DNA from 3 places in the Ruegeria sp. CF4 genome. Region 3 is predicted to be linked to each of the others. Evidence: riboswitches for the same ligand, from Rfam matches in the RefSeq annotation. Region 3 holds a riboswitch; each other region holds the start of a gene.
What was found. Region 3 has a riboswitch for cobalamin ahead of ACR0NF_RS06650 (energy-coupling factor ABC transporter permease). Riboswitches for the same ligand answer to the same signal wherever they lie in the genome.

Region 1 (9,820 bases), on a different contig from region 3:
GATCTGCCGCCGAAAGACCGCAGCATTGCCCCGGAATTTGCACTAAGTCCACCTCATGGTGAAAAATCTGTTACGATGACAGTCAGAAGTTGAAATTTTGAAACACGATAATTCGGCGCGTCAAATGCAGACGCGTAATTCCTGTGCAAAGGTTCGGATATTGGCCACGTCCGACCTGCATATGCATTTGACGTCATTTGACTATTATTCCGACATTCCCGAGACGAGCCGGGGTCTGACCCGCACTGCCAGCCTGATCCGAACGGCCCGAGATCAGGCCCGGTGCGACGGCGCGCTGGTATTGCTGTTCGACAATGGTGACTCGTTGCAGGGCACTTCGCTTGGAGAATGGGCCTCGGACGTCGCAACCCAGATACATCCGCTCTCACAGGCATTCGACGCTTTGGGATATGACGCGATCGGGTTGGGCAATCACGATTTCGGATTCGGGCTGAATCTGGTAAATCGTATTGCTGCTCAGATCGCCTGTCCGATGATTTGCAGCAATATGCGCACAACACACACGCCTCAGGGCTGGGTCCCTCACGCGATCCTGCAGCGGACGGTTTCCGTAGATGACGAAGATGTTCCGCTCCGTATTGGCGTTTTGTCCGTTCTGCCGCCGCAAACCATTCGGTGGGAGGCGCATGTGTTGCAGGAGCAGGTAGAGGTCACCGACATTCTGACTGCAGCCGCGCAGACGGCATCTTACCTCCGCGGTCAGGGCAGTGATCTTGTACTGGCGTTGGCCCATTCGGGGTTGGATCAGGCGGAAGCCGAAGCCGGGATGGAAAATGCAGTAATCCCTCTGGCCGCAATAGAGGGAATTGATGCGATCATTGCCGGGCATACTCATCTGACGCTGCCCGGCAAGGCGCATGAAGGTTTGCCTCATGTGGATCACGAGCAAGGGCTGGTACATGGAAAACCGGTTGTGATGCCGGGATGGGGGGGCTCGCATCTGGGTGTAATCGATCTTGAGTTGAAACAGGATGCGGAGCACCGCTGGCGCATTGTTGAAAGCCAAGTCTGTGCAACCCCGATCAAAACGGCAACCGGGCCGATGCCGGAAGACCCCGAATTGAAACAACTTTTTGCCATAGGTCATGCGGAAACGCGCAAACGCGTCTCTGAACCCGTGGGGTCGGTGCCCAAGGCGTTGCACAGCTATTTCACCTATTGCGCCTTAGACCGAGGACTTGCGTTGCTGGCGGCGGCTCAGGCTGCTGCCGTACGGTTCCATCTGGCCAGTACCGAATGGGAGAGCCTTCCGATTCTCTCGGCCGCGGCACCCGCCAAATCCGGAGGCCGTGGAGGCCCGGAGTATTTTACCGACGTTCCCGCAGGCGAGATCTCGGTCCGCCATGTGGCCGATCTGCATGTCTTTCCCAATGAGCTGCGTGCGGTGCAGGTGACAGCAGAGCAACTGCGCGACTGGCTGGAGATGTCTGCCGGAGTGCTCAATCAGCTCTCGGCCGATCAGCCTTCGCACCTGATCAACCCGAAGCGTGCAGGGTTCAATTTCGACGTTCTGCACGGCGCAACTTACGAGATCGACCTCTCGCAACCGGCACGATTCGACGCTGCTGGCCGTCTGACGAATCCGGCCCATTCCCGAATCCGTTCGCTGAAGGTGGGCGGCAATCCGATCACTCCAGATCAGAAGTTCATTGTCGCAACGAACAATTACCGCGCCAATGGCGGCGGGCATTTCCCTTCGATTCCACATGCCCATCCGATCACGCTGCCTGCGCGGCTCATTCATGATGTGCTGCGTGATTATCTGGCGGGCAAACTGTCATATGACCCGCTGGAGCAAGCGCCGCGCCCGTTCATTCTGAGGCCGACAAACGGAGCCAGAGCTATTCTGACCACCGGCCCGTCCGCCCAGGCCTATCTGCATGAATTGGCCGAGTATGACCCCTGCGTTCTGCCTTTGGACGAAGACGGGTTCCTGCCTATCCAACTGACCCTCTGACGGGTTGCCAATGTGGCGCAGCGGGCCTATATGAGGGGTCGAGAGGTTGGCGCGGGCGAGCGCCTCGCCAACCTGGTCAGGTCCGGAAGGAAGCAGCCACAACGAGTCCCGCTTGGGTCGATGTCCAGCCTCTCACTTTATCAACCCCTGAGCCACAGGAGGGCTTTATGATTGTAGCAATGACCCTTCGGGCAGCCGGGTTCTGATCCGACACGATCTTCTGACTGCCTGAACACATGACCAGCGGATGCGCGATCGCCATCCGTCGGACACGCTGTTTCTGACAACAGGCAGACCAATGTCTCTTTCTTTATCGGACCTCGGATGGTCCTCACATTTTGCCGCGCAACACGTGGCTGACCCAACCTGCAATCCCTTTCGCATCACAGCCGTTCATCGGGATCGGTTGATCGGGCTTGGCCCCAACGGCGAGATCCCGTTGCTGACCCCCAACCACCCCACCGGCGACTATGCGGTTGGGGACTGGGTGTTGGCAGACAATGATAGACGCGTGCACCACCTGCTGGACCGGCGCAGCCTGCTGCAGCGTCGCGCTGCGGGCACAGGTGCTTCGGCACAATTAATCGCCGCGAATGTCGATGTGTTGTTCATCGTCAGCTCATGCAATGCCGATTTCAGTCTGCCCCGGCTGGAACGCTATCTGGCGCTTGCGCATCAGGCCGGGTGTTATCCGGTGATCGTGCTGACCAAGGCCGACAATTCCGATGCACCCGAGACCTTTGTGAAAAAGGCGCAAGCCATCGATCCGTTTCTGACTGTGTTGGCGATCAATGCACTGGACCCGGCTGCGATCGAACAGGTTCTTTCGTGGTGCCCAAAGGGTCAGACCGGTGCGCTGCTGGGCTCATCCGGAGTGGGTAAAACCACGCTGGCCAATGGCATGACCGGGCAGGAAAAAGCCACGGCGGGCATTCGCGAGGATGACGCACGGGGCCGGCACACCACGACCGCGCGCGCGTTACATCAGATGCGCAATGGTGGCTGGCTGATCGATACGCCCGGCATGCGGGCGCTGCGTTTGCTGGATGCACAGGACGGAGTCGATGAGGTCTTCTCGGACCTCACGGAGCTGAGCCTGAATTGCCGTTTCTCGGATTGCCAGCACGAAACCGAGCCCGGCTGTGCGGTTCAGGTCGCGGTCCAAAGCGGCACGCTTGACCCGTCCCGGCTGGAGCGTTGGCGTAAGTTGCGGCGCGAGGATCAGCGCAACTCGGAAACCATCGCTCAATCCCGCGCGCGGGACAAAGCGTTCGGCAAGATGGTGCGTAGTGTCACGCAGCAGAAAAAGTCGCGCAAGAAGCTGTGAGGCAACGTCCCGTCTGGTCAGTCGATCAGGCGGGGCCAAACCGCTGCGTTTCGTCGGGCGAACGCTCCGATATGTCCAACTTTTGGCAAACCAAATTCCTGCGGCGACAACAGGTGACGATGGGCATTTGAGCCGTAAAGATCGGCCAGCCGCCACACGGCTGCGGGTGGTACCATCTCATCATCTTCAAAGGCGAACAGATCAACACGCCCGCCTGCGGTGGACCAACGGGCCTGAGGCAGCGTCTCTCCGATCTCGGGCAGATAGCTGTCGGGAGCCGTGCACCACTTGCGCCATTGCCAATAGATCAACGCGGGCAGATCCTCACCAAAACCGACCGCCTTGCCCGGCAGATATCCCAGAGCACGGACCAACAACGGCACATGGCCATACCAGAACAACGCAGCCAGCGCGCGGTAAGGCCACGGGTGATCTTTGAGCGTCACTAGACCTGAACAGACGCAGATCATCCGATCTATCTGTTCGATATCCGATTGCACCGGCCCAAGCATCGCACCAAGCGAGTGGCCAATACTCCATAGCTTGGCACCCGGAAACCGCCGCCGCATCTCGGCCCGTGCAGCAGGGATATCGACCAGCGCCCAGTCTGCCATTGTCACGGTCGAGGCCTTCTGCGGCCCGGTCAGCGAGTGACCAAAATCCCGATAATCGTAGGTCAGGCAGGCCATCCCGCGCTCAGCTGCCAGCCAACGCGCAAAATGCTGATAATAGTCTCGTGGCACGCCTGTGGCACTGTTAATGACCACAACCGTTTCCGGATCGGTCGCAGGCAGATACAAGCGGGCGGACAGCATCGCGGACCCGGCGGGAAACCGGAACTCCTCGGTCATCACGGTTTGCCGCGCGTCCAACATCTGATCCTCATGCGTTATCTGAACCGATCAGTTCACTCGATCGCGTTCGAGTCAAGGTTGACGTGGCTGGACCAAAGGTAAGCTTGTGGCATTCAATCCGCTTGACTCGGGAAGTGCGCAACCGCTAGCGATGTGGTGATGGTTCCCGCGCCCTCGTTCGAGGCCGGGATGAAAAGGGAACACGGTGCGGCCCTGCCCGGTAATATCCGGAACGGACCAAATCCGCGACTGCCCCCGCAACTGTAAGCGGAGAGCAATGCCGTAGCGCCACTGGCCTTGAGGGCTGGGAAGGTCGGCAAAGCGATGACCCGCAAGTCAGGAGACCTGCCATCGGAACCGAAACTGAAACTCGGGCGGGGTGTCCGGGCAGGTCCAGACTGCACTGTGCTGTCCCACCTGTTTCACACCCTCAGCCCACGCGCGGAGGGCGCATCATGATATGGAAAACCGGAACCCACCAGTTCTCGGCAACAATTTGCCAAAGGACGGGGAAAACCTGTCCGGCTTTGGCGCGAATCGCACGGGCGCTGGCCACCTCGATGGCGGAATCAGCCCCTGCGGCGACTACAGAATTCGAGATTCAGGGCAGTAGCGAACTGGCGCATTGTTCGGACGGGTGCACCGCCCGTTTTCGCGCGCGCGCCGACGAAATCAGAGTGTTCTGCGGCGCTGGATCAGACGAAGCGATAGAGCATCTGGACAGCTACGCAGACCTTTTGTTCGGCACCGAGACCGAAGCACTGTCGACAAATATCTTGTCGAACCCGCCATGCGCGATGCTCGAAGTGTTGACGCTTGCCCAGACTACGTCGGTGCAACCCGAATACCGACCGTCTGCCTGACAAGTCAGCCCACAGCCAGAATACCGGCGGGCGCGATCGCCCATTCCATCTGCTCGTCGGTTTCAACAGCGCAGGGGCGCAACGCGCGCAGCCTTTGCAACGCTGCATCCGGATGCTCGCCGCATTCTATCATCAAACGCAGTACAGCCATACCAGATCGACCACATCCGCCCTTGCAGTGAATCAAAATGCGTCCGCCACCGGACAGCGCATGACGCACTGCGGCACTGACTTCGACCCAACGTTCGTCCACCTCGGGTGATGGCGTGCCATAGTCCTCGACCGGCAGATGAACCCATCGGCAGGCACGGTTCCGGACGTCGATACCGAAGTCTCTGGCGCCATCGAGTATCATCTCGACCTCGGTTGCCATTGAAAGGATCAGGCCGGGCTTCCAATCGGCCACGGCATCCAGATCGCCTTGATAATCGCCACCCCGACCCGGCATCGATGTCAGCGCGAGCGTTCCTCCGCCAACCTGAAGTGCATGGATAATCATCTGAGACATTCTACGTTCCCCCCGAAACGTTAATCAGAAGATCTTTCTACTGGTCTTCAAGTGTCTGATCTTAACCGCCCCGTCTCGCATTCCAAAACGAAAATCATCCGGTCGGGCGGTGGACGCGGACGGCGGCGGCCTCTACGCTGCGGCGGAACTCGAATCCGCGAAAGCAGACATGACCGACACGCCCAGCCCCGCCTACCAGGTGCTTGCCCGAAAATACCGCCCGGAAACCTTCGCCGATCTGGTTGGCCAGGACGCCATGGTGCGCACGCTGAAAAACGCGTTCGAGGCCGACCGCATCGCGCAGGCCTTCATCATGACCGGCATCCGCGGCACCGGTAAAACCACCACCGCCCGGATTATCGCCAAGGGCATGAATTGCATCGGCCCAGATGGCGAAGGCAAACCCACCACCGAACCTTGCGGCCAGTGTGAACATTGCGTGGCCATCATGGAGGGCCGCCATGTCGACGTGATGGAGATGGACGCCGCCAGCCGTACTGGCGTGAATGATATTCGCGAGATCATCGACAGTGTCCGATATCGCGCCGCCTCGGCCCGCTACAAGATCTACATCATCGACGAGGTTCACATGCTCTCGACCAGCGCCTTCAACGCGCTGCTCAAGACGCTTGAGGAACCGCCCGAGCATGTGAAGTTCATCTTTGCCACCACCGAGATCCGCAAGGTTCCGGTCACGGTGCTTTCTCGCTGTCAGCGCTTCGATCTTCGCCGGATCGAGCCCGAAGATATGATCGGCCTGCTACGCAAGATCGCAGATGCCGAAAGCGCGCAAATCGCCGAAGATGCGCTGGCGCTGATCACGCGCGCCGCCGAGGGCTCTGCCCGCGACGCGACCTCGTTGCTGGATCAGGCGATCAGCCATGGCGCAGGCGAAACCAGCGCCGATCAGGTGCGCGCGATGCTGGGCTTGGCGGATCGTGGCAGGGTACTCGACCTGATTGATATGATCCTGCGCGGCGACGCTGCCGGTGCCCTGACCGAGCTCAGCGCCCAATATGCCGAAGGGGCAGACCCGCTGGCCGTTCTGCGTGATCTTGCCGAGATTACCCATTGGGTCTCGGTGGTGAAGATCACGCCAGACGCCGCCGAAGACCCTACCGTCTCGCCCGATGAGCGCGCCCGGGGCCAGCAGATGGCAGATGCCCTGCCGATGCGCGTGTTGACCCGCATGTGGCAGATGCTGCTGAAGGCACTCGAAGAGGTTGCCGCCGCGCCCAACGCGATGATGGCCGCCGAAATGGCCGTGATCCGCCTCACTCATGTGGCCGACCTGCCCAGCCCTGAGGAGTTGATAAAACGCCTTCAGGATGCGCCCATGCCTCCTCCAAACGGAGGGCCGGGAGGCGGCTTGCCGGCAGCCACGCAGAGCAACGTCTCAACCCCCGTTGCGACGCAAACGACCTATGCGGCAACGCGCAACCCAGCTGGCGCGCCCTCGGCAGCGTTGGCCCAGGACGTGGCGAACGCTCTGGCCCGCTACCCTACTTTCGACCATGTGGCCGAACTGATCCGGATCAATCGGGACGTCAAGCTTCTGGTCGAAGTTGAAAACGGTGTACGTCTGGTCTCCTATCAGCCGGGTCGGATCGAGTTTACTCCCGCCCCCCATGCGCCCGCGGACCTTGCCCCTCGGCTCGGATCAGCTTTGCAGCGCTGGACTGGTAATCGATGGGCCGTGACGATTGTATCCGATGGCGATGCAGCAACGATTGCTGAAATTCGCGATGAGGCAGAATTGGCGCTGAAGCAGGTGGCCACCGAACACCCCTTGGTTCAGGCGGTGCTGGCGCAATTCCCTAAGGCCAAAATCACCAAGATCGAAACCCCTGAGCAACGCGCGGCGCAGGTCGAAACCGAAGCCCTGCCTGAGGTCGAAGACGAATGGGACCCGTTCGAGGAGGATTGAGGTCGAGGCGAAACCTGTGAGGCTCAACCGGCGGAAGGGCCTTCCCAAAGACTTTGGCGACGGACGGGACACGCCTCGCCCCTTGTGCCGGGTCCGCGCCACCCGTATTTAGACGGCAACGCGATTTACAGGAGAATATCGATGCTCAAAGGACTCGGCGGTCTGGGCGACATGGCCAAGATGATGAAATCCGCACAGGACCTGCAGACCAAGATGACCGAGATGCAGGAAGAGCTGAACAATCTGATGGTTGTTGGCGAATCCGGTGCCGGTCTTGTCAAAGCCACAGCCACGGCCAAGGGTGAGCTCAAAGGGCTCGATATTGACCCATCGATCTTCAACGGCGACGACAAGGAAGTGGTCGAGGATCTGATCCTGGCTGCGATCAAGGATGCGCAAACCAAAGCCGCCGAGCGTTCGCAGGAAGAGATGGCCAAGCTTACCGAAAGCATGGGCCTGCCCGCCGACATCAAGCTGCCGTTCTGATAGGCACTCCTGACGGAGTCGAGGCCGGGCACCCAAGTCCGGCCCATTTGCAGGAGAACGCGCAGTGAGTTCGAACAGTGACATCGACAATCTGATCGACCTGATGGCCAAGCTGCCGGGCCTCGGCCCCCGCTCGGCCCGCCGCGCGGTGCTGCACCTGATCCGCAAACGCGCCTTGTTGCTGACGCCGCTATCGGACGCGATGCAACAAGTAGCCATCACCGCCCGCGAGTGCCTGAATTGCGGCAATGTGGGCACCACCGACATCTGTGACATCTGCGACGCCGAGGCTCGCGCGACCGGAGAGCTGTGCGTGGTCGAGGACGTCGCCGACCTTTGGGCAATGGAGCGCGCCGGGGTCTTCAAGGGTCGCTATCACGTTCTGGGCGGGACTTTGTCTGCTCTGGACGGGGTCGGCCCGGATGAATTGCGTATCCCGCGGTTGAAGGATCGAGTTGTGGCCGAGGGTATCACCGAGATCATCCTTGCCCTAAACGCCACCGTCGACGGTCAGACCACCGCTCATTACATCGCCGATCAGTTAGAGGGGCAGGTACGCCTGACCTCGCTGGCGCAGGGTGTGCCGATTGGGGGCGAGTTGGACTATCTGGATGATGGGACGATTACTGCGGCGCTTAGGGCGCGGAAGGAATTGTAGACCAACAAGTATTTGCAATGTAAACAAAGTGAAGATGTTGGAATCTTACCACAAATGCTCAGAGTTTTCTTAAGCATATTCGCAACTGTACTATTGCTTCTCGTTTCGACGACTTCACTAAAGGCCGACGGTCACGAAAAACTCCGAGTTGCTATCTTCTCCAAGATGGATGACCCTACCCTTGACGCTTTTTATCATGCGCTTGCTCTCGCAAATCCTGACATTAACCCTGATGTACGACCATCAGGATTGGATGACACCGACGCCCTAGTCTTCTTCTTAGATCGTTGGCAAGATGTCGACTACGCTCCAGGCGCAAAGGAGTTATCGGAAATTTTCGACAAAGTTAGAGCGAACCGCCCTGATGCAGTTAGCCAAATGTTCGTGGCCAGTAGACAAAATGGCAGGGAAATAAGGTTCTTGTTCTACTCTCTCAGCAGTACGGGCTATCTGTCGCTCGCATGTTATGCTCGGGAGGTCGCTGCAGTACTAAACGATGAACCGGGGGTACTCACTTCAGGTAGCTGCAGATAGTACTTATTTGGCTACCTGATTTCGTTTAGATAATCTTTAGCAATCAATAACCAAAACGTGCTTATACGCTTCTGAGGAACAAAACAAATGCCCCGCTTTCTCGCCATAACCTTTGCCGCATTCACCGCCACTGCTGCCCTGTCGCAGGCACTCATCGACAAAGGCTTCGTCGAAGGCTGGAACATCATGATGGACCCCAACCTCGGCAATGGGTGCCTGATCCAGACGGTGTATCAGGATCTTTCGGTGGTGCGGCTGGGCTATGACGCGCTGGACAATCGTGGATATTTCACCGTTTACAACAAGGCTTGGGGCGACATCAAACCAGGGCAGAGCTACCCGATCCGGTTCGAGTTGGACGGCAAAAGCTTTGACGCCACCGCCATCGGGTTCAAACAGGATCGTGTGCCCGGCGTGACGGTGTTCTTTATCGACCGGAGTTTCGTCACATCGATTGCGCAGAACAAGACCATGACTGTCTATAATCCGGAAGGTCAGACTGTCATGGCGATTGATCTCAAAGGCACTGCAAAAGCGCTGGACTATGCCCGCGACTGCCAGAACAAAAAGCTCTAACGAATCGGATCAAACACCGCGTCTTTGGCGGTGCAATCACGGATCACGTCGCGGCCACAGGGCACCGGGTCAAGATCGCGGGACACGCACAGGCGGACCTCTTCGATAT
Region 2 (9,820 bases), on a different contig from region 3:
CCCGTTTATGCAGCGATAGATGTGCCGTAGCGGCTTTCCAGAAGCGCTTCGATAGCTTCAAAATCCACCGAGCCGCCCATCTCGCGGATAGCCTCGGCAAAGAGTTTTACGATGCGGCTGATCGACTGGTGGTTTAGCTGGTTCAGGATGCCGATGCGGACCTGTACCGGAGCGCTGAGCGTTGGCCAGATGCCAAAACCACGGGCGCGGCAGTTCTGCACCAATTCCATCTCGCGGCCCGCAAGCTCGGCTGGCAAGTTCAGTACCACTAGGCTGGGCATGTCCGAGGTCACCTCGCAACCCAGTGCCTTGACGGCATCGCGCAGAACGGCCTCATGCGTCTTGTAGGAATGCGCGCGTTTGGCCAGCCCCTCCTGCAAAGTCAGGCGCAGGGATTCATGGAAGGCGACAACGGCGTAACCCGAATGGGTGCGGTGATAAGTACCTTTTTCTACGTCCTGACCGTCGACGATGCCCCAGTGACGGGCCTCGAAAATGGGGTTGTGGACGTAGGTGTAGGCGCCGGTGGTTTTAAGCGCGTCGATGTAAGCGTCGGTGAAGCTGACCGGCGCATAGGTCAATGGCAGGCAGCACAGGCCTTTCTGCGGGCATGAAGCCCAGCCAACGACACCCGGATAATCATCGATGCGGAAGTCCGCGACGCCCAGCGACGACACAGCGTCGATCAGGCCCATCGCTCCGTGGCGTTCACAAGCATCCGAAAAGCCCTGGATGTCGTTCACACGGCCCGAACCGGTTTCCCAATGCGCCATGAAGGCCCATTTCGGTTTGTGCCGGGCCAGAGCCTCTTCGATCATCTCGCCGGTGACGGGCTGGCCGTGGGGAACTTCGATCACGGTGACACTGGCGGCTTGCGGGTCCAGCGGGTTGGCCGCGTGTTCAGCCGGGGTCGCGGCCTTGATGCGCAGGGTCAATGCATCGATGCCCGAGAAAGTGCCGTTCGTGAAGGCCACGACCTTGTCGCCTGGCATGACGGCCGAGAACATGGTGTCGAGGCCGCTCCACCCCGTACCTGCGACGGCAAATGTATAAGCGTTTGATGTGCCCCAGATCTCGCGCAGCATGTGCTTGCATTCGATCATCCCGCGCAGAACATCACCGTGCATGTGATCAGCGATACCGGCACGGGCAAAGGCCTGCAGAACGCGGGCATCGGTGTTTCCCGGTCCGGGACCTGCGGCCAGGGTTTCCGGGATTTCGAGGCTGGGGTAGATTTGAAAAGTCATATGTTCCTCCGCGGCGGCAGGGACAAGTTTCGCCCCGCTGATCGCCTTTCCTTGGAGGAGAACCGAAACTTGCGTCATTGCGCAACGTAACTTACTACTGCTTTGGGATACCTATTTGGATGGGTAAATTACTACCCAAATAGGTAAATATGCTGATGTATACCAACATAGTACCTACCCATATGGATGGGTTCTTGCGAAATTGGACAGGAAATCAATGACCGAGACGTTACAGCGCCCCATCGATGTCATGCTGGCCAACAACAACCCTCTGGTCCTCTCGGCTATGTCCGAAATCTTTGAGCGTGATCCGCGATTCTCGCTCGTGGCGACCTCGGCTACGGCCGAAGGCTTCCTTGGTACGGTCATGCGCATCCCGGTTGCAGTGGGGATAGTATCTTGGGAACTGCCCGCGTTGGGCGCAGCCAAACTGATCGAGGTTTTGCGTGAACAGGCCAACGCCCCGCGGTTTGTGGTCTATGGGGATGAAGCCGGGGATGTGCCGCGTCAGGCCATGCAGGCGGGGGCTGCCGGGTTCGCACCGCGCTCTGGTGACGTCGAAGGCCTGCTTGAAACCTGCGTAGATGTGGCCAAAGGCAAGATGGTTTTTCCGTTCATCGACGTGCGCAAGATGCAACAAAACCCGTTGCAGACGCTGTCGCGCAAGGAACTGGCGATCCTTGAAGCTTTGGCGACCGGCATGTCCAACCGGGAGTTATCGAAAGAGCTGCAAATTTCGACCAATACAGTGAAGTTCCACCTGTCGAACATCTATGAGAAGCTATCGATCAAGAACCGCGCGCAGGCGATCGCGTTTTATTATTCTTCAAAAGCCGACAATGGTTAATGAGACCTGAAGGTCAGCCATTCTGATAGTAGAAAGAGAGTTTTCGACTCACTCCACCCGGAGGCGGCGGGAAAGGGGCTGCTCTGCGGATTTGCTCTTTTGCGGCGCGGTCGATCTGGGTTGAACCGGAACTGTCGGTTATCTCGACCCAAGCGAGTGAGCCATCCGGGTCGATCTGGAAGAAAACCCGCGCAAATCCGCGCTCGGACACAAAGACTGCAGGGGTCCGGTTCAAATGCACCAGTACCAGCCCTGCATAGTTGGTGGTGTTGGAATTACCCGGCCCGCGCCCGCCCGACTGACGCTGACGATCGCCGCGGGTAAAGGCATCGGTGCCCTGGCGTTGAAAGGTCGTTAGTGGCGACTCGATGAGCTGTTGCGGAAAGCGCAATTCGGCGAATTGGTCCGAGCTGTCGGCCGCGCCTTCGGGCGCTTCGCTGGGTGTGCGATCAGGTAGGCGTGGACGGATTGACTCGGTTACCGCCTGCTCTGAAGCGGCAATATCCGCCTCCTCCTCCGGCTCCAGCGCAGCGATGACCGGGGGGGCGGGCGCTTCGGCTTCTGCCGGCTCTGGTTCCGTGGCCGGTTCGCCTTGCGGGATTTCAGCAACCTCATCAACGGAAGTCGGCTCTGCAGTCTCGGCATCAGCGCGCGCAGGTTCTTCGCTGTCTGAAGGATCAGCCGGTTCGGCGTCCTGCGGTTCGATCACCTCTGGCTGAACCGTTTCAGCCTCGCCGAAATCGGGGGCAAAAACGCGTTGCGGATCGTCGGACGCAACCAGTGCTTCGCTGGTGGGGGTTTCGGCTGCTTCCGGTTCTGGGGTTTCGGCAGGTTCGGGTTCCACTGGATCGCTGGACGCCTCCGCAAGATCTTCGAAGCTGTTGCTCAGGTCCACCACGTCGGAATTGCCTTGTGCGGCAGGTTCACCCGGTTCAACAGATGCAGTCATGCTGAGTCCAAGAATGTGCAAGATCAGCGACACCAGAATGGCCAGCGCGGCAACTATGATCGATCCCCGGATCATTCCAGTGTCCGTTTTGTGACCAGAAACACGGAAGGCGCACCATTGCGGCGCAACAGGCCCGTGACTTCGATCAGGCGCGCACCCGGAGCGTCACGATCCGGAACGATCCGTACCGGCCCTTCATCATGATCGGCCATGAAGGTCTCGGCATCGGTAGGTGTTCCGCGAAAGCTCAGCGTTCCATCCTTGTGCAGAACCAGCGCGTCGGGCGGTTCGCGCCCTTCGAGCTCTGACGTGTCCACAAGGTCGAGGTCAGGGTCCAGTGGTGGTGCGATGGTACCGGTGATCAGAAAGAAGATCAGCATCAGAAAGACGACGTTGATCAGAGCTATGGTTGAATCGCGTTTTCGGCGGGGGGCGGTCTGGCGGATCATCGGCTCACTCCAGCACCAGAACGCTGAGCCCCTCGCGCCCGCGCAGCCGAACCAACAGATCCGTCAGGCGTTGGGCCGTGACATCGGTATCGAGGCTGACGAGCACCTGCCCGGTTTCGATCTCGGTCGCGAGATCGTCCAAGGTTATCGCCGTGCCGTTCAACACAAGACGTTCCGCACCGAGCTGTAGAAAGACCCGCTCAGACGGTTCGCTGGTTTGCGCGGTTCCGCCAGTCGTGCTGCTCAGCTCGATCTCGCCGAATTTTGAGAAGGTCGAGGTCAGCATGAAGAACAGCAAAAGCAGAAAGATCACATCGATGAGTGGCGTCATCGACAGGGTCCGCCGGACAAATGGCGCCCGGTTACGCATGTTCCGGCACGGCTGAAATGGCCTCGGCCTCTTTGGCGAGCTGACCTGGTACCAACACGGTCCGCAGTGCTTTGTCTGCAAAGACCCGCTCGCGCGCGGTGCGGCTTTCGAACCATGACAGAACCATTGAGGTCGGCATCGCAACCGCCAGCCCCACGGCGGTGGTGATCAGCGCCACCCAGATGCCACCCGCAAGCAGCGACGGGTCAATGGAGCTGCCTGCCTGTTGCAGGCTTTGGAACGCTTCGATCATACCCAGAACGGTCCCGAACAGCCCCAGCAAAGGCGCGAGTTGGGCAACGGTGTCAAGAAGGCGAAAACCGCGCTCCAGCCCTGCCAGGGCCAATCCGGCTTCAGCATCCAGACGATCATCGAGACCGGGTAGATCGGGCGCATCCATGGCTGCACCGACCAATGGGGCCAGATAACTGTGGCTTTTCGCCAATCGCGCGCGTGCAGTCTGATGATCCCCGGCATCCCATGCCGTCAGGGCCTGGGACAGCACCCGATGTCGTCCAACTCCGGTCACGGTGAATTGCCACAGTTTGTAAAGCGTGACGGCCAGAGCCAGCACTGACATCACGATCAGAATGGCCACCACTGGCCCGCCCAGAGCCACGATCTGGCGCAATGCTTCAAGCGCGTTCATCCCAAAAGCTCCACATCTATCCGGCTGGTAAGGTTCAGTCCTGTTGCACAGATATCGCTTTCTGAGCCGTCGACAACGCAGCTGTTTGCGCCATTGATCAGAACGCGCCCGATCGAGTCGCAGTTGAGATCGGGCAGGCCGAACTGACGCACGCGCGGACGGTCTGCCGGCAGATCCCGAAAATCGAACAGAGAAAGCGTAACGACACGGCCCGAGCTGTCGAAAATGACGGTCTCAAAAGCTGCCTTCTCGATATCGCTTCCGGTTTCGTTCTGAACCAGAAAGGTCAAGCGGCAGGCGCCGTTCACCTTTTGCACGGTATTGAGCTCCAGCAACAGTTCCGAGGGGTTGTCGTCAGCAGATTGCGCCAGCGCCGAATTTGTTGATGAAATTGCCAGCACAGCTACCAGAGCGAGGCGGTGATACGGCATGAGCGGGCTCCTGATTGTTTAGCGCTGAGGGTTTGTCCCGCGCATCTTTGCAGGGGTTGATCCCTCTTATCCAATCCAACCGAGACGTGAAAGAGCGGGTGGCGCGATTGTGTCCGGCCGACCGGTAACGCGTGATAACTTTCGTATTGACGCATTCATCGATCTCAGGCACTGAATCCGGTGATGGTTCCCAAGGGTGCGCCCGTGGGATGAAAAGGGAATACGGTGCGGTCTACACTGGCCAAACCCGTAACTGCCCCCGCAACTGTAAGCGGCGAGCGAAGCCAAACAGCCACTGGCCCCAAGGGTCGGGAAGGATGGCCAAGCACCGACCCGCGAGTCAGGAGACCTGCCATCAGTTGTTCAACCAAGCCGGGGCGGGGCGTCCTGGAAGGAGGCTTTGATGGCACGTGATACACGTGTTTCTGTAATCAGCACCTTCGCACTGCGTTTGGGCAGAGGCGGAGGGTTATATGCCTGGCGCACCTGATCATTTTGTTCTGATCTGTTCGACCTGTGCGGCCGCGCAATCAGTGGATGGAGTGCATGATACGCTTCAATCGAAGCTGCCCGAGCATTTTGCGATCCGGGCTGTCGATTGCATGGCAGGATGCGCGCATCCCGTGACCGTAGGCTTTCAAGCGGTCGGCAAGGCGCAGTATCTATTTGGTGATATCCAGACATTGATTGACGTCGAAGCCCTGGCCGAGTTTGCCCATCAATATCAACAGAGCCCGGATGGCTGGACCAAGGCCAGCGAGCGTCCGCGTGCCCTTTACACCAAAACCTTGTCTCGCATGCCCCCGATCAGTCAGGAGGTTTCGATATGACCGTCCAGCCGTTTCTGGTGGCTTCGGATCTCGAATATTATGCCTTGAATGGGGACATACTGCTGCAAGGCGTATCCTTTGAGCTGTCCGAAGGGTCAATACTGGCAATCGCGGGCCCCAACGGTGCAGGTAAAACCACACTGCTGAATTTGCTGTGTGGGGCGGAAGGGCTGGCACTAGGGGATGTTTTGCTCAAGGGGCGCAGCCTCAAGCAACTCTCGGCAAAAGAGCGTGCTCGGATGATCGCGGTGGTCAGTCAGCAAGAGATGCCTGACGGGCGCTTGTCGCTGCGGGATTATGTGGCGCTCGGACAGATTCCGATCCGCGCGGACCGATCTGCAGGTGAACACGCGCAGGAACTCAGCCGTATATTGGAGATTACGGGCCTTGGCGCGCTGGCTGACAAGAAGATGGCCCAACTGTCGGGTGGTGAGCGTCAGCGCGCGCATATCGCTCGGGCGCTGGCACAGAACCCGACTTTGCTGTTTCTTGACGAGCCGACCAATCATTTGGATCCCGATGCGAAGGGGCGGATGCTGTCTCTGGTCGCTGATCTGGGTATTACTGTCGTCATGATCGTGCATGATTTGGTCATGATCCCTGAATTCGCCACCCACGTTGCTCTGATGAAATCCACGCGCCTGACCGGGTTTGGTTCGGTCGACGAGGTACTGACATCGGAACGTGTGCGCGAAACCTTCGGTGTCGATTACCTGCGCTTTCATCACGAAGGCCGCATGATCCCCGTTCTGGACATCCGAAGAACAACGCTTTCCACATAAACTCAGGAGACTATCAATGAAGCAAATCTGGTCCGTGGCGCTGGTCACTGCCATGGCAAGCGGCGCCGCTGCGCAAGAGGTGACGGTTGACAATTGCGGTGAGCCGCTTGTCTTTGATGCCGCGCCAGAACGTCTGGTCGTGCATGATATGAATATGACCGACATGGCCTTTGCGCTGGGTCTGCAGGACAAGATCGTCGGTCTGACCGGCATCACCGGATGGTATAAGACCAGCCCCGAGTTCGACACGCTGCGCGGCGATATCCCTGAACTCGCGCCGAAATACCCGACTGTCGAAAATCTTGTTGCGGTCGAACCTGACCTGTTCTTTGCCGGTTGGTATTACGGTATGAAGCCGGGCGGAGATGTGACCCCCGGCACACTGGAGCCATTCGGCATCAGGACTATGATCCTGACCGAAAGCTGCGTCCATCTGGACAAGGATCGCCCCGAAGCCAGCATGAACCTGCTGTTCGACGATGTTTTGCGTCTGGGCAAGGTCATGCATGTCGAGGACAAGGCCGAAGCGCTTGTGTCGGGCTGGAAAGACGAGTTGACAGCAATCGAAGCTCGGACCGCTGATCTGGCCAAACCACGCGTGTTCCTGTTGGACGGCCCTGCTGATGCGCCCTTTACGGCGGGTAAGTTCGCCATTCCTGACGCCATGATCGCAGCGGCTGGAGGAGAAAGCGTTACGCACGACATGGATACAAGCTGGGGCCGTACCTCTTGGGAAGCGGTTGCCGCAGCCAACCCTGAATTTCTGGTGCTACTGGATTATCAGACCGGCAATGGCGCGGCAGATACCTTCAAGTTCCTGCAGGAACACCCTGTGATGTCGCAGACAGATGCCGTCAAGAACGAACGCTGGATCGGCCTGCGCTATGAAGAGCTCACTCCGGGACCGGCGAATATTGCTGCGATCTCGAAAATGGCCAAGGCCATGCATCCGGATCTCAACTGATATGGGCCGATTGGGCCTGATACTCTTGCTGGGGGCGGTCGTTCTGGCTGCCCTTTTGCTGATCTCGACTATCTATGGAACCACCTCGATTCCGATCACGGACACATTCGAGGCGATCCTTCTGGGCACCGGCCTGACCGGAGGAGAGATGTCTCCGATGCATCGGATCGTCTTCGACCTGCGCCTGCCACGCGCATTGTTTGCAGCGGTGATCGGCGCGGGCCTGGGTATCGTTGGCGTCGTACTGCAGACCACCACACGCAACGATCTGGCGGATCCATTTCTGTTTGGCCTGTCTTCAGGTGCTGCAGCGGGGGCCGTATTCGTCATCACTGTAACCGGAGATATTCTGGGCTTCTGGACGTTGCCATTGGCTGCGTTCTGCGGAGGGTTGGTGGCGTCGGGTATCGTGCTCGCGCTGGTGCATGGGCTGCGGACAAGCGCGCCCGAAAAGCTGATACTGGCCGGGCTGGCGGTGTCTTTCCTGTTCTCTGCCATTACAAACTATCTGATCTTCGCGGGCGATAGTCGTGCCGCACACTCAGTGATTTTCTGGATGCTAGGCGGGTTGGGCCTCGCTCGTTGGGAGACTTTTCCGCTTGTCTGCGCGGGCTTGATACTGATCCTGAGCTACTCACTCTACCGCAGTCGCTGGCTGGATGCTTTGCTGACAGGAGATCTGACCGCAACCACTTTGGGCGTGCCTGTGCAGGGCTTGCGGTTCAGCATGTTCTTCACCGCGGCCCTCGCGACCGCCGTCTTTGTTTCGGTGGCTGGCGTGATCGGCTTTGTCGGCTTGATGGTGCCGCATATCGCCCGAGGAATTGCCGGCCCGCTGCACCGCCATTTACTGCCCACGGCGGCCTTGGTTGGTGCTGCGCTTTTGACTGGCTCGGATATCCTCAGCAGGCTGTTACTTGCTCCGCAGGAATTGCCTGTTGGGATCGTGACCACCTCAATCGGGTCCGTATTCGTATTCCTGTTGCTGTTTCGTACAGCGCGAAAGGTGCATTAGGATTGAAGCTGGTTCTGGCTTGTTTCAAGCCATATCACACGCTTCGACCAGGTCTTGCGCGCGCATGATGTTCCAGACTTGCGCTTCTTTTCCTGCTCACAAACATGGTTTTGCGCCGCTTTCTGAGACGGCGCAAATATGGACAGGCCTAATTGCCCTGATTTCTTTCGGCCAATCGCTCAAGATTGACGACGGTCGATAGCATGAGTCTGTCATGGCTCCAGTCGTCGGTCTGGCGCATTGAAACTGAGCCGAAAGCCAGTATCCCGGCGAATATCAGCGTGCTGCCAAATACCAGAGTGTTGGTCGGGCGAAGCAGAAGAGGCGCATCTGACAGCGCCAGTACCCGCTGGCGCAACACGCGCTTGGCGCGGCCACCACTGACCAATGCGACGTCCAGAACGTAGGATCGATCACGCGCCACGATGCGACCGCAATAGTTCAACAGACAATTGGCGTAGTGCGAAGCATTCAAGCGCCGTCTTGCCACAATGGATTGATCACAACCCAGTTCACGCAGACGCTCAAATTCATACTTCAGCGCTATGTAGGCGGGGTTCCAGAACATCAGCGGACGCAAAAGCTCAAGCATCAGTTGCCATTCTACATCACCGGCGCGGACGTGCTGGAATTCATGCGCGATGGCAAATCGCAGCTCATCCGGCGTGTCGAGCAAGTGCGTAGGCAAGACAACGTGCCTCCGGCGCAATCCGCGCACTGCGAAAGGGACCGATATACGGTCAGACAGCCGAATGTCGACTTTCGACGAACGCCGCCAGAGGAAACTGGCGTTTATGGTTCCGCGAATTCGATATGCAGCATGTACCACGCGCGCTGCGAGAAAAATTGCCCCGGTGGCAATTGCAGCAAACGCAATCAAGGATAAGACAGAATCGCCACTTAGTACGTTATCCGCCCAACGTTCCCGTATGTTGAGCAAGCTCTCGAATTGGGTGGCTGGCAGGGCGATGTCACCCCGCAGATACGCCGCGACCGCGATGTCACCAAGGGCGATAGGACTGTTAGGCAAGGCCATGCGCAACAACTCGGCCAGGCTGATCGCCAGCAGCGGGCTGAGCACGACGCAGACAAGCAGTATCTTGAACACGCGAAGCTGCGCAAAATACGCGAATTGAAGGGACGTCCGTTTCAAAGCGAAGCGCGACGTCAACCAAATCAACAATGCCAGAACCATCACCAGATTCAGCTCGAGATAGAAGTCGAGTACGGGCTTAACTGCTGTCATTTTGCAGTCTCCTCTCTACCAGTGCCCGAATGTCCTCAAGA
Region 3 (9,820 bases):
AAGGTCGATTTTCTTGGCGTCCAGATCGGCGATATCGATCTTGCCCGCTTCCATCGGACCACCCGAGACGAAGATGGCCGGGATGTTCAGGCGCATGGCCGCCATCAACATGCCGGGGGTGATCTTGTCGCAGTTCGAGATACAGACCATCGCGTCGGCGCAATGCGCGTTGACCATGTATTCCACCGAATCCGCGATCACCTCACGCGAGGGCAGCGAATACAGCATCCCGTCATGGCCCATGGCGATGCCATCATCGACCGCGATGGTGTTGAACTCTTTCGCGACACCGCCGGCTGCCTCGACCTCGCGCGCGACCATCTGGCCGAGGTCCTTCAAGTGGACGTGACCGGGCACAAACTGGGTGAACGAGTTTACGATAGCGATGATCGGTTTGCCGAAATCATCGTCGCCCATACCGGTGGCGCGCCACAAACCGCGGGCACCGGCCATGTTGCGGCCATGGGTAGAGGTTCTGGATCGGTACAATGGCATGATGCTGTTTCCCTTTTGCCTCGGGTTGCATGTCTTGGGGTTCGTACGTTATAGCGCACGTATCACATGTGCGCTATAACGTACAAGAGGATTCGGAAGTTGATGATATGGCACCGGACGACATAACGCTGAAATTACGGGACGTGCGGACGGCGTCCGGGCTGAGCCTGTCGAAGGTGGCTGAAATGACCGGGGTCAGCAAAGCCATGCTGGGCCAGATAGAGCGCGGCGAATCCAGCCCCACCATCGCGACCTTGTGGAAAATCGCCAAAGGCTTCCAGCTACCACTCAGCGCGCTGATCGATACGGCGCTGGGCGACCCGTCTGTTTTCCAGACCGTGACCTTCCCCGGGACCATAGAGGTCAAGATCGTCTTTCCCTTCGACCCCGCCCTAGGGGCCGAGACATTTCACGTCAGCTTGCATCCGAACCAAAGCCACGAATCCCCCGCCCATGCCGCTGGTGTGACCGAGGAGGTGTTTGTTCTTTCAGGTACGCTCGAGATTCTACGCGATCGGGAATGGGTATCTTTGCAGGCCGGACAGGGCTTGCGCTTTGCCGCTGATATCCCCCATGGATACCGCGCGGGTGCAGAGGGTGCCGCATTCCTGAACATGCACCACTACGCCCAGCACAACGAGTATTCTGAAAACGGCAAGGCCCATTCATGACTGCAGTTCTCGACAGCCTCACCATCGTCGACGCTATTGGCTCGTTTGGGGCTTTGATCGTGGTCGCGGCCTATTTTGCGACACAGATGCGGATGATGAACTCTGACGATCTCGCGTTTCCGGTGGTGAACCTCTTGGGGTCGGTTCTGATCGTCTATTCGCTGCTCGAGAATTTCAATCTGGCGTCGATGCTGATCGAGGGGTTCTGGATTCTGATCAGCATGATCGGGATCATTCAGCATTTCAGGTTGCGCCGCGCAAAGTAGTGCGCGGCGCGGGATGTTTAGGCTGCGCTGAGAAGACGTGGCGTGAACAGGCCGAGCTTGTTCAGACCCTTCATGGATTTCGCAGCCGCAAGAACGGCAAGATCGGCCAGGGGCTCAATCAGGATAACCATCATGTAAGCTCCGCCAAAGCTGGCCACGGCGGCGATGTTTTCGGCACCGAAACCCTGACCGTAGAACGCCCAGAAGGCCACCCATAGTACGACACCACCCTGATAGGCGGTCGACAGCGCAAGTGCCTGAGAATACTTGAGGTCAACATAGGCCGTATTCGGCGCAATGACGCGGTTTGCCAACGCCTGCAGGGCAAACAGAGGCACCAGCAACGTCGTCATGTTCATTCCGAACTGGGGCAGATCGAAGGGTGCCAAGAAAAACCCTTGAACAAAGAGGCCCAGGATCAGACCAATCGCAGCCGGGGCGGCACCGAACAAAAGAAACAGTGTCGAGCCCAGAATAAAGTGCACCTCTGACACTCCCACCGGGAAATGAGGCAGAACTTCAAAGAATGTGAAAACAAGGCCGGTTGTCAGGGCAGACCGCACTGCAAGGCTTGCAACACCACTGTTTTTGACGCTCTCCCACGCCAGCTTCAGACTATAAAGCCCTGCCCCGGCCGCGGTGGCATAGCTCAGGACAAGTTTGGCGCCGTTAACGACGCCCGGTTCGATATGCATAGTTTGTTCTCCTTACCGTCACACCCGACGGTAGAAACGTGTTGAAATTGGGCGGATGCCCGGTTTGTGCATGGCAGGTCTCCTGACTCGCGGATTAGGATCGATCCCGGCCTTCCCAACCGATCATTTCGGTCAGTGGCCCTGATGGGGCGATACTCCGCTTACAGTTGCGGGGGCAGTTCCGGAATTGACAGGATTTGTCGCACCGGATTCCCTTTTCATCCCTCTGGGGAAACCCCATTGGGAACCATGTCGCACAGATTTCTGCCACAGAATGCTGCCTGTCAAGCACGCCAAGCATGTGGTTGGAAAAAAACGTTCCCCGCGCGGGTTCTGAGCTGCGGCGTGACTTGAACGTTTGGCCGTGCCCATATAGGGAAAATCCAAGCTCGCTCAGGGGAGGCTTTGATGCAGGACGATCCGAAAACTCTCGTATCCACAGACTGGCTGGCCGCGCATCTCAAGGACCCGGATCTGCGGATTTTGGACGGGTCCTGGTATCTGCCCGCGCAGAACCGCGATGCGAAGGCCGAGTATGATGCAGGCCATATCCCCGGTGCGCGGTTCTTTGACATTGATGACATTGCCGATCACCGTTCGGACCTGCCGCATATGGCACCTCCGGTCGAGAAATTCATGTCCCGCCTGCGGGCGATGGGGGTGGGCGACGGCCATCAGGTCGTGGTCTATGACGGGGCTGGGCTGATGTCTGCCGCACGCGTCTGGTGGCTGTTCCGTTTGATGGGTCAGGACAATATTGCCGTTCTGGATGGGGGGCTGCCGAAATGGCAGGCCGAAGGTCGCGAGATCGAGGACCTGCCGCCCGTCGTTCGCGATCGCCATATGACCGTTCGCGTACAAAACCATCTGGTGCGTGACGTGACGCAGGTTTCAGCTGCGGCCAAGCTGAACGATCATGAGATCATCGATGCGCGCTCAACTGACCGCTTTGCCGGAACAGCGCCAGAACCACGCGAAGGTTTGCGCTCGGGTCATATTCCGGGCTCTCACAATGTGCCCTTTGGTACGCTGCTGAATGCAAATGGCACCATGAAGTCGCCCGAAGAGTGCCGCGCCATATTCGAGGCCGCAGGCGTAGATCTGTCGAAACCCGCAATCACATCCTGCGGCTCGGGCGTCACGGCTGCGATCCTCAGCCTTGCGCTTGAGCGCATGGGTAAAAAAGATCATTCGCTTTATGACGGCTCCTGGGCTGAATGGGGTGCCTTCCCAACCCTGCCCGTCGCAACCGGAGAGAACTGATGTTCGAGAACCTCAAGCCACAGCCAGCCGACAAGATTCTGGCGCTGATGCAGATATATCGCGATGACCCGCGCGATCAGAAAATTGACCTGGGGGTTGGCGTTTATAAAAACGCTGAGGGCATCACCCCGGTCATGCGCGCCGTGAAAGCGGCTGAAAAGCGCATTCTGGAAGAGCAGGAGACCAAGGCCTATACCGGTTTGGCCGGTGACCCAGCCTATGCCGATGCCATGATCGGTCTGATTTTGGGTACATCGGTCCCGCGCGCCAACATCGCCGCCGTGGCGACGCCGGGCGGCACCGGTGCTTGCCGTCAGGCGTTTGAGATGATCCGCATGGCCAATCCGTCGGCCCGTGTTTTTGTGTCTAACCCGACTTGGCCGAACCATCTGTCGATCCTGAATTATCTGGGAATCGAGACGGTCCAGTATCGTTATTTCGACGGTGAAACCCGCGGCGTCGATTTCGACGGCATGATCGAGGACCTGAAAACCGCCAATGCGGGCGATGTGGTTCTGCTGCACGGCTGCTGTCACAACCCGACCGGAGCCAACCTGAACATGGTGCAGTGGCAGGAGGTCGTGAACCTGATCAACGAGCGAGGCCTCGTAGCGATGATCGATATCGCCTATCAGGGCTTCGGCGACGGCCTTGAAGAGGATGCGCAGGCGACCCGTCTGGTTGCCTCATCGGTCAAGCGTTGCCTGATCGCGGCGTCCTGCTCGAAGAACTTCGGCGTCTACCGCGAACGGACCGGTCTGCTGATGGCGATCAGCGACGATGCGGCGCAAACGGCTCTGAACCAATCGACACTGGCTTTCCTGAACCGTCAGAACTACTCGTTTCCGCCAGATCATGGTGCGCGCGTGGTAACGACGATCCTGAATGATGACGCGCTGCGCGCCGACTGGGCCGCCGAGCTGGAAGAGGTCCGCTTGTCCATGCTGGGTCTGCGTCAGCAACTGGCTGACGAATTGCAACGTCTCAGCGGGTCGGATCGTTTCGGTTTTGTCGCACAGCACCGCGGCATGTTCTCGCGCCTTGGTGCGGCACCTGAACTGGTCGAGCAACTGCGCAACGATCACGGGATCTACATGGTTGGCGACAGCCGCCTGAACATCGCCGGTCTGAACGCGACCACCGTGCCAATTCTGGCGCAGGCGATTGTAGACGTCGGGGTCTGATTCCAACGAAAATGGTTTGCTGAACGCTGCGCAAACTAGCGCAGCGTTCAGTGAGATTTGTATTGGGTTTTCTCAAAGTCATCTTACCCGCTCGGCTATGACCATATTTCTTTGTTACCAGCGATGGCGGAGACAACTGCCTTTGCACGTTGCTCAACTCCTGGCATATAGGAAAGGCCCATATGCTCAACCTCAATGTATATCAAATAGTTGGCAACATCAGTTTGGGTGCTACCGTTGCGCAGTTGGCCAGCTACTGACATAAGATACGTATCGTACTCATCCGCGAAGGGTTCGGATTGCTCATCTTGCCAGCAATCTCCGGGGGCTAGTAACCCAATAGGATCCCAAAGTGACCATCCTATGTCGCGTAGCCGGGGTAAATTAATTCGAGGATTGCGAGAAGAGTGCATTGCTGTCGCCATTCAATTGTTCCCCCCAGACGGTTTCATAGGGGCACCATTTTGAAAAGCGGCACTTCGACGAAATACAATTCTCGGGGATAAATAAAAAAACCGGGCGCGGACGCCCGGTTTTGATTGTGCTTTGATGGGGAAGTTTAGCCCTTCGAAAACTCCGGATAGGCTTCCATACCCAGTTCCGCCATGTCGAGGCCGTTGATCTCGTCCTCTTCGCTGACGCGGATGCCAAGAGTGGATTTCAGGATCACCCACAGGATCAGCGCGCTGACAAAGGTGAACACACCGTAGGCGACAATGCCGGTCAGCTGAGTGATCAGGCTTGCTTCACCGTAGAAGATCACGGCAATGGTGCCCCAGATACCGGCGAACAAGTGAACCGGGATGGCACCCACGACATCGTCGATCTTGAACTTGTCCAGCATCGGAACTGCGAAGACCACGATGATACCGCCGACGGCACCGATCCAGAGCGAACCGAACAGGGTCGGGGCCAGCGGCTCCGCCGTGATCGAGACCAGACCGGCCAGCGCGCCGTTCAGAACCATGGTGAGGTCGGGCTTTTTGTACATGACCTGTGTCATGATCAAAGCGGCGACGGCGCCAGAGGCTGCGGCCATGTTGGTGTTGGCAAAGATGCGCGACACGTCGGACACGTCCCCAACAGTACCCATTGCCAGCTGTGAGCCTCCGTTGAAGCCGAACCAGCCCAGCCACAGGATGAATGTACCCAAAGTGGCCAGCGCCAGGTTTGAACCGGGCATCGGATGTACCTTGCCATCTTTATACTTGCCGATACGCGGGCCAAGGATGATGGCGCCTGCCAGAGCGGCCCAGCCACCAACCGAGTGTACAACGGTCGAGCCGGCAAAGTCCGAGAAACCGGCTTCGGACAGCCAGCCGCCACCCCACTGCCAGGACCCTGAGATCGGGTACAGAACACCAGTCAGAACGATGACGAAGATCAGGAAGGGCCACAGCTTGATCCGCTCTGCCACCGCACCTGAGACGATCGAGGCGGTTGCAGCCACAAACACCAACTGGAAGAAGAAATCCGAGCCAATCGATGCGTAGTCGAGCGCTGCATCAGCGGGCGCAACGCCAACGGCGTCAAGCTGCGTGGTCGAGAAGAAGGGCCCCAGCCAGCCAGCGATGGTCCAGCCGTCGCCGGGATACATCAGGTTAAAGCCGATCAGCCAGTACATGATCGCTGCAAAGGAAAACAGCGCAACGTTCTTGATCATCTGCATGGCGACGTTTTTCGAACGCACCAGACCGCCTTCCAGCATGGCAAAGCCAGCGGCCATGAAGAAGACCAGAAAGCCCGCCATCAGGAACAGCAGTGTGGTGAAGATATATTGGGTATGCAGCGCAGCCTCGCCTTCGGCAGCCTCTTGCGCCAGCCCCATCTGCGGCAGCACAACAAGTGCGGCGGCAGGAATGATGAATTTCATCAGGTTCATTGTCAGTCCTCGAATGTTTTGGAAGCGGGGCGCTTAAAGCGCGTCCTCGTTGGTTTCCCCGGTCCGCACGCGCAGGGCCTGCTCGACATCGAGGACGAATATCTTGCCGTCACCGATCTTGCCGGTTTTGGCTGTTGTGGTGATGGTCTCGACGATCTGGTCGGCCATGGTGGCGGGCACCACGATCTCGAGTTTGATTTTGGGCACGAAGTTCACAGCATATTCCGCGCCCCGATAAATTTCCGTATGGCCGGATTGCGAGCCAAAGCCCTTGATCTCGGTCACCATCATGCCGCGCACGCCCGCGTTGGTCAGTGCCTCGCGCACCTCCTCGAGCTTGAACGGCTTGATTGTCGCAATGATCAGTTTCACGTCTTTCCCCTCTATCGTCCCGGACAGACCGGTATTTTGCACCTGCAGAAAAAGAGCGTGACATCGCGCGTTAGGAAACGATTCCAGAGGGGTGACGCTGGGAAAAAGAGCGAAAAGTTGCACAATTTTTGCACAAACTGCGTGACGAGATGAAAAAATAGGCAGTTTAGCGAGGGGAAATGCCGGAAATTCACACCTCTACATGGCTGCTTTGCCAAGGTATGGTGACGCAAAAGCATAAACGGGCAGAGTTTGAGCATGACTGAGTCCAAGCGCCGCAAGCCGACATTGGTCGCGGACAAAAGATACCCCTCGAAGGGTCGCAAGCCTGCGGCAACCAAGCGGTCTGCCAAACCGGCGGGCAAGAAAGCGGCTGCGCGCAAAACCGCCACACGCAAGACGGCGCGCCGGAAACCGCGCCGCAGTTCGGGCGGCAAGGGGGGCGGTATCTTCCGCCGTCTGTTCCGTTGGATTTGGCGCCTGTTCTGGGGAATCACGTGGCGGGTGGGTGCCGTCGCGGGCCTGCTGCTGGCGCTGGCGGTCGGCGTCGTCTACTCTTCTTTGCCCGACGTCGATGCCCTGCTGGACGGGCGCGCAAAGGGTTCGGTGACGTTGCTGGACCGCGATGGCAAGGTGTTTGCCTGGCGCGGGGATCAGTTCGGCGGAGTAATCACGGCGGATACGGTCTCGCCTCATCTCAAGAACGCGGTGATCGCGACCGAGGACAAGCGGTTCTATCGCCATTTCGGCGTCAGTCCGCGTGGTGTCGCCAGTGCGGTGCGGATCAACCTCAGCGAAGGGCGCGGGCCGTTATCGGGCCATGGCGGCTCGACCATCACGCAGCAGACGGCGAAGTTGCTGTGTCTGGGCGTTCCATACAATCCAGCTGATTGGGAGTCTGAGGCGGCCTATGAGTCGGATTGTCGGCAGGGGTCGCTGTGGCGCAAGGCGAAAGAGGCCGTTTATGCCATCGCGATGGAGGTGAAATACTCTAAAGACGAAATTCTGACCATCTATCTGAATCGCGCATTCCTTGGGGCGGGCGCACGCGGATTCGAAGCGGCCAGTCAGCGCTATTTCGGTATCTCCGCAGCCGAGGTCAGCCCGGCAGAGGCCGCCATGCTGGCTGGTTTGTTGGTGGCACCCACGCGCTATGCGCCGACGAATAACCTGCAGCGTTCACAGGATCGGGCGCGGTTGGTGGTCGGTCTGATGGAAGATCAGGGCTATCTGAGCCAGGCGCAGGCTAGCGAGGCCCGCAGCCGTCCGGCAGAACTGTCCGAGGCGGCGGCAGCGCGTGCCGGTGGGTATTTTGCGGATTGGGTCATGGCAAGCGGACCAGAATTCTTTACCCGCAACACCACCGAAGATGTTGTGATCCGTACCACGTTGGATCAACGCATTCAGCAGTCGGCGGAAGAGGCGTTGCAATTCATCTTTCAGGAGAAGGTGCGCGAAGGATCAAAGGCACAGGCCGCCATTGTCGTGATGTCGGCGGATGGTGCGGTGCGTGCCATGGTGGGCGGGCGCAAGACCCGCGTGTCAGGGGCGTTCAATCGGGCTACGCAAGCGCTGCGACAGACCGGGTCGTCGTTTAAGCCCTTCGTTTACGCCACCGCGCTGGAACTGGGTTATTCGCCGTTGGATACGGTGATGGACGAGCCCTATTGCGTCGACATCCCCGGGTCGGGTCAGTGGTGCCCCAAGAACTACACCAACAAGTTCTATGGCCGGGTGACGTTGGCAGATGCCCTGAAGAACTCGCTGAACATCCCCGCCGTTAAGGTGGCCGAGATATCGGGGCTGGAAAATGTCCGAACCGTGGCCAGCGGTTTTGGCATCACGAGCGATCTGGCGCAGGGTCCGGCGCTGGCGCTGGGCGCATCAGAAAGCACGTTGATCGAGATGACGGGCGCTTATGCGGGTATCCTGAATGGCGGTTCGTCGGTCGAGCCGTATGGCCTGACCGAGCTGAAGTTGTTAGGCGAAACCGAACCGGTGATGGTAACGACCACCGGGATCGGTGAGCGCGTGATCAATGACAAGGCTGCGAAACAACTGACCTGGATGATGGAGCGCGTCGTTTCGGAAGGCACTGGAGGGCGTGCGAAACTGCCCGGCTGGCAGGTGGCGGGCAAGACCGGCACAACGCAGGCCGCCAGGGATGCGTGGTTTATCGGCTTCACTGCCGACTATGTGGCGGGTGTTTGGATGGGATATGATGACAACACGCCCTTGGCGGGTGTCACAGGCGGTGGGTTACCTGCAGAGATCTGGAAAGAGACCATGGCCCGCGTCACCGAAGGGATGACGCCCACACCATTGCCGATGCTGGCGCCTGATCCGCCCGTGCGTACGGCACAACCCAGACAGCAGCGCCGCAAGAACAATGGTTTTGAAAATGCGATCAACAACCTGCTGAATAACATTTTCGGAAACTGACGAAGCAAAGAAAAAAGGCGGTGCATATGACACCGCCTTTGACGTTTCAGGCGCTCGCGTCCAGCGCAGCGACAATCGCGTCGCCCATTTCCGAGGTCGAAACTGGCTGAACGCCTTCCTCGGCCAGCAGATCTGCAGTGCGGACACCATCGGCCAGAACCTTCTCGATGGCGGCTTCCAGACGATCCGCCTCGGCACCCTGGTCAAAGCTGTAGCGCAGCGCCATGGCAAAGCTCAGGATACAGGCGATCGGGTTGGCTTTGCCTTCACCCGCGATATCCGGCGCTGAACCGTGGACCGGCTCGTACATCGCCTTGGGGCGACCATTCGCCATCGGAGCACCGAGCGATGCAGATGGCAGCATACCCAGTGAGCCGGTCAGCATCGCGGCGCAGTCGGACAGCAGATCGCCAAACAGGTTGTCGGTGACGATGACATCGAATTGCTTCGGTGCCCGCACCAATTGCATGGCACCGTTATCCGCGTACATGTGGGTCACTTCGACTTCGGGATATTCCTCGGCCACGCGGTTCACGACTTCGCGCCACAG

Region 1: another riboswitch for cobalamin. It lies ahead of ACR0NF_RS15455 (hypothetical protein); the one in region 3 lies ahead of ACR0NF_RS06650 (energy-coupling factor ABC transporter permease).
Region 2: another riboswitch for cobalamin. It lies ahead of ACR0NF_RS12420 (DUF1636 family protein); the one in region 3 lies ahead of ACR0NF_RS06650 (energy-coupling factor ABC transporter permease).

Annotation. Positions count from the first base shown of each region.
Region 1 is NZ_JBQFRJ010000007.1:123,216-133,035, reverse strand. It holds gene ACR0NF_RS15475 (bifunctional 2',3'-cyclic-nucleotide 2'-phosphodiesterase/3'-nucleotidase) at 125-1,978, shown strand; RNA gene ffs (signal recognition particle sRNA small type) at 2,018-2,116, shown strand; gene rsgA (ribosome small subunit-dependent GTPase A) at 2,277-3,305, shown strand; gene ACR0NF_RS15460 (alpha/beta hydrolase family protein) at 3,323-4,180, opposite strand; cobalamin riboswitch at 4,303-4,526, shown strand; gene ACR0NF_RS15455 (hypothetical protein) at 4,615-5,022, shown strand; gene ACR0NF_RS15450 (protein-tyrosine phosphatase family protein) at 5,027-5,530, opposite strand; gene ACR0NF_RS15445 (DNA polymerase III subunit gamma/tau) at 5,700-7,457, shown strand; gene ACR0NF_RS15440 (YbaB/EbfC family nucleoid-associated protein) at 7,599-7,943, shown strand; gene recR (recombination mediator RecR) at 8,008-8,601, shown strand; gene ACR0NF_RS15430 (hypothetical protein) at 9,223-9,711, shown strand; gene ACR0NF_RS15425 (ribonuclease T2 family protein) at 9,708-9,820, opposite strand, start outside.
Region 2 is NZ_JBQFRJ010000005.1:486-10,305, forward strand. It holds gene ACR0NF_RS12385 (aminotransferase class V-fold PLP-dependent enzyme) at 6-1,247, opposite strand; gene ACR0NF_RS12390 (LuxR C-terminal-related transcriptional regulator) at 1,465-2,094, shown strand; gene ACR0NF_RS12395 (energy transducer TonB family protein) at 2,108-3,118, opposite strand; gene ACR0NF_RS12400 (ExbD/TolR family protein) at 3,115-3,492, opposite strand; gene ACR0NF_RS12405 (ExbD/TolR family protein) at 3,497-3,823, opposite strand; gene ACR0NF_RS12410 (MotA/TolQ/ExbB proton channel family protein) at 3,855-4,511, opposite strand; gene ACR0NF_RS12415 (hypothetical protein) at 4,508-4,942, opposite strand; cobalamin riboswitch at 5,110-5,313, shown strand; gene ACR0NF_RS12420 (DUF1636 family protein) at 5,416-5,772, shown strand; gene ACR0NF_RS12425 (ABC transporter ATP-binding protein) at 5,769-6,554, shown strand; gene ACR0NF_RS12430 (ABC transporter substrate-binding protein) at 6,571-7,518, shown strand; gene ACR0NF_RS12435 (FecCD family ABC transporter permease) at 7,520-8,533, shown strand; gene ACR0NF_RS12440 (M56 family metallopeptidase) at 8,682-9,779, opposite strand; gene ACR0NF_RS12445 (BlaI/MecI/CopY family transcriptional regulator) at 9,766-9,820, opposite strand, start outside.
Region 3 is NZ_JBQFRJ010000002.1:1,473-11,292, forward strand. It holds gene ilvD (dihydroxy-acid dehydratase) at 1-495, opposite strand, end outside; gene ACR0NF_RS06640 (helix-turn-helix domain-containing protein) at 603-1,166, shown strand; gene ACR0NF_RS06645 (CBU_0592 family membrane protein) at 1,163-1,432, shown strand; gene ACR0NF_RS06650 (energy-coupling factor ABC transporter permease) at 1,450-2,127, opposite strand; cobalamin riboswitch at 2,183-2,394, opposite strand; gene sseA (3-mercaptopyruvate sulfurtransferase) at 2,536-3,390, shown strand; gene ACR0NF_RS06660 (amino acid aminotransferase) at 3,390-4,574, shown strand; gene ACR0NF_RS06665 (ammonium transporter) at 5,134-6,456, opposite strand; gene ACR0NF_RS06670 (P-II family nitrogen regulator) at 6,490-6,828, opposite strand; gene ACR0NF_RS06675 (transglycosylase domain-containing protein) at 7,087-9,270, shown strand; gene leuB (3-isopropylmalate dehydrogenase) at 9,317-9,820, opposite strand, start outside.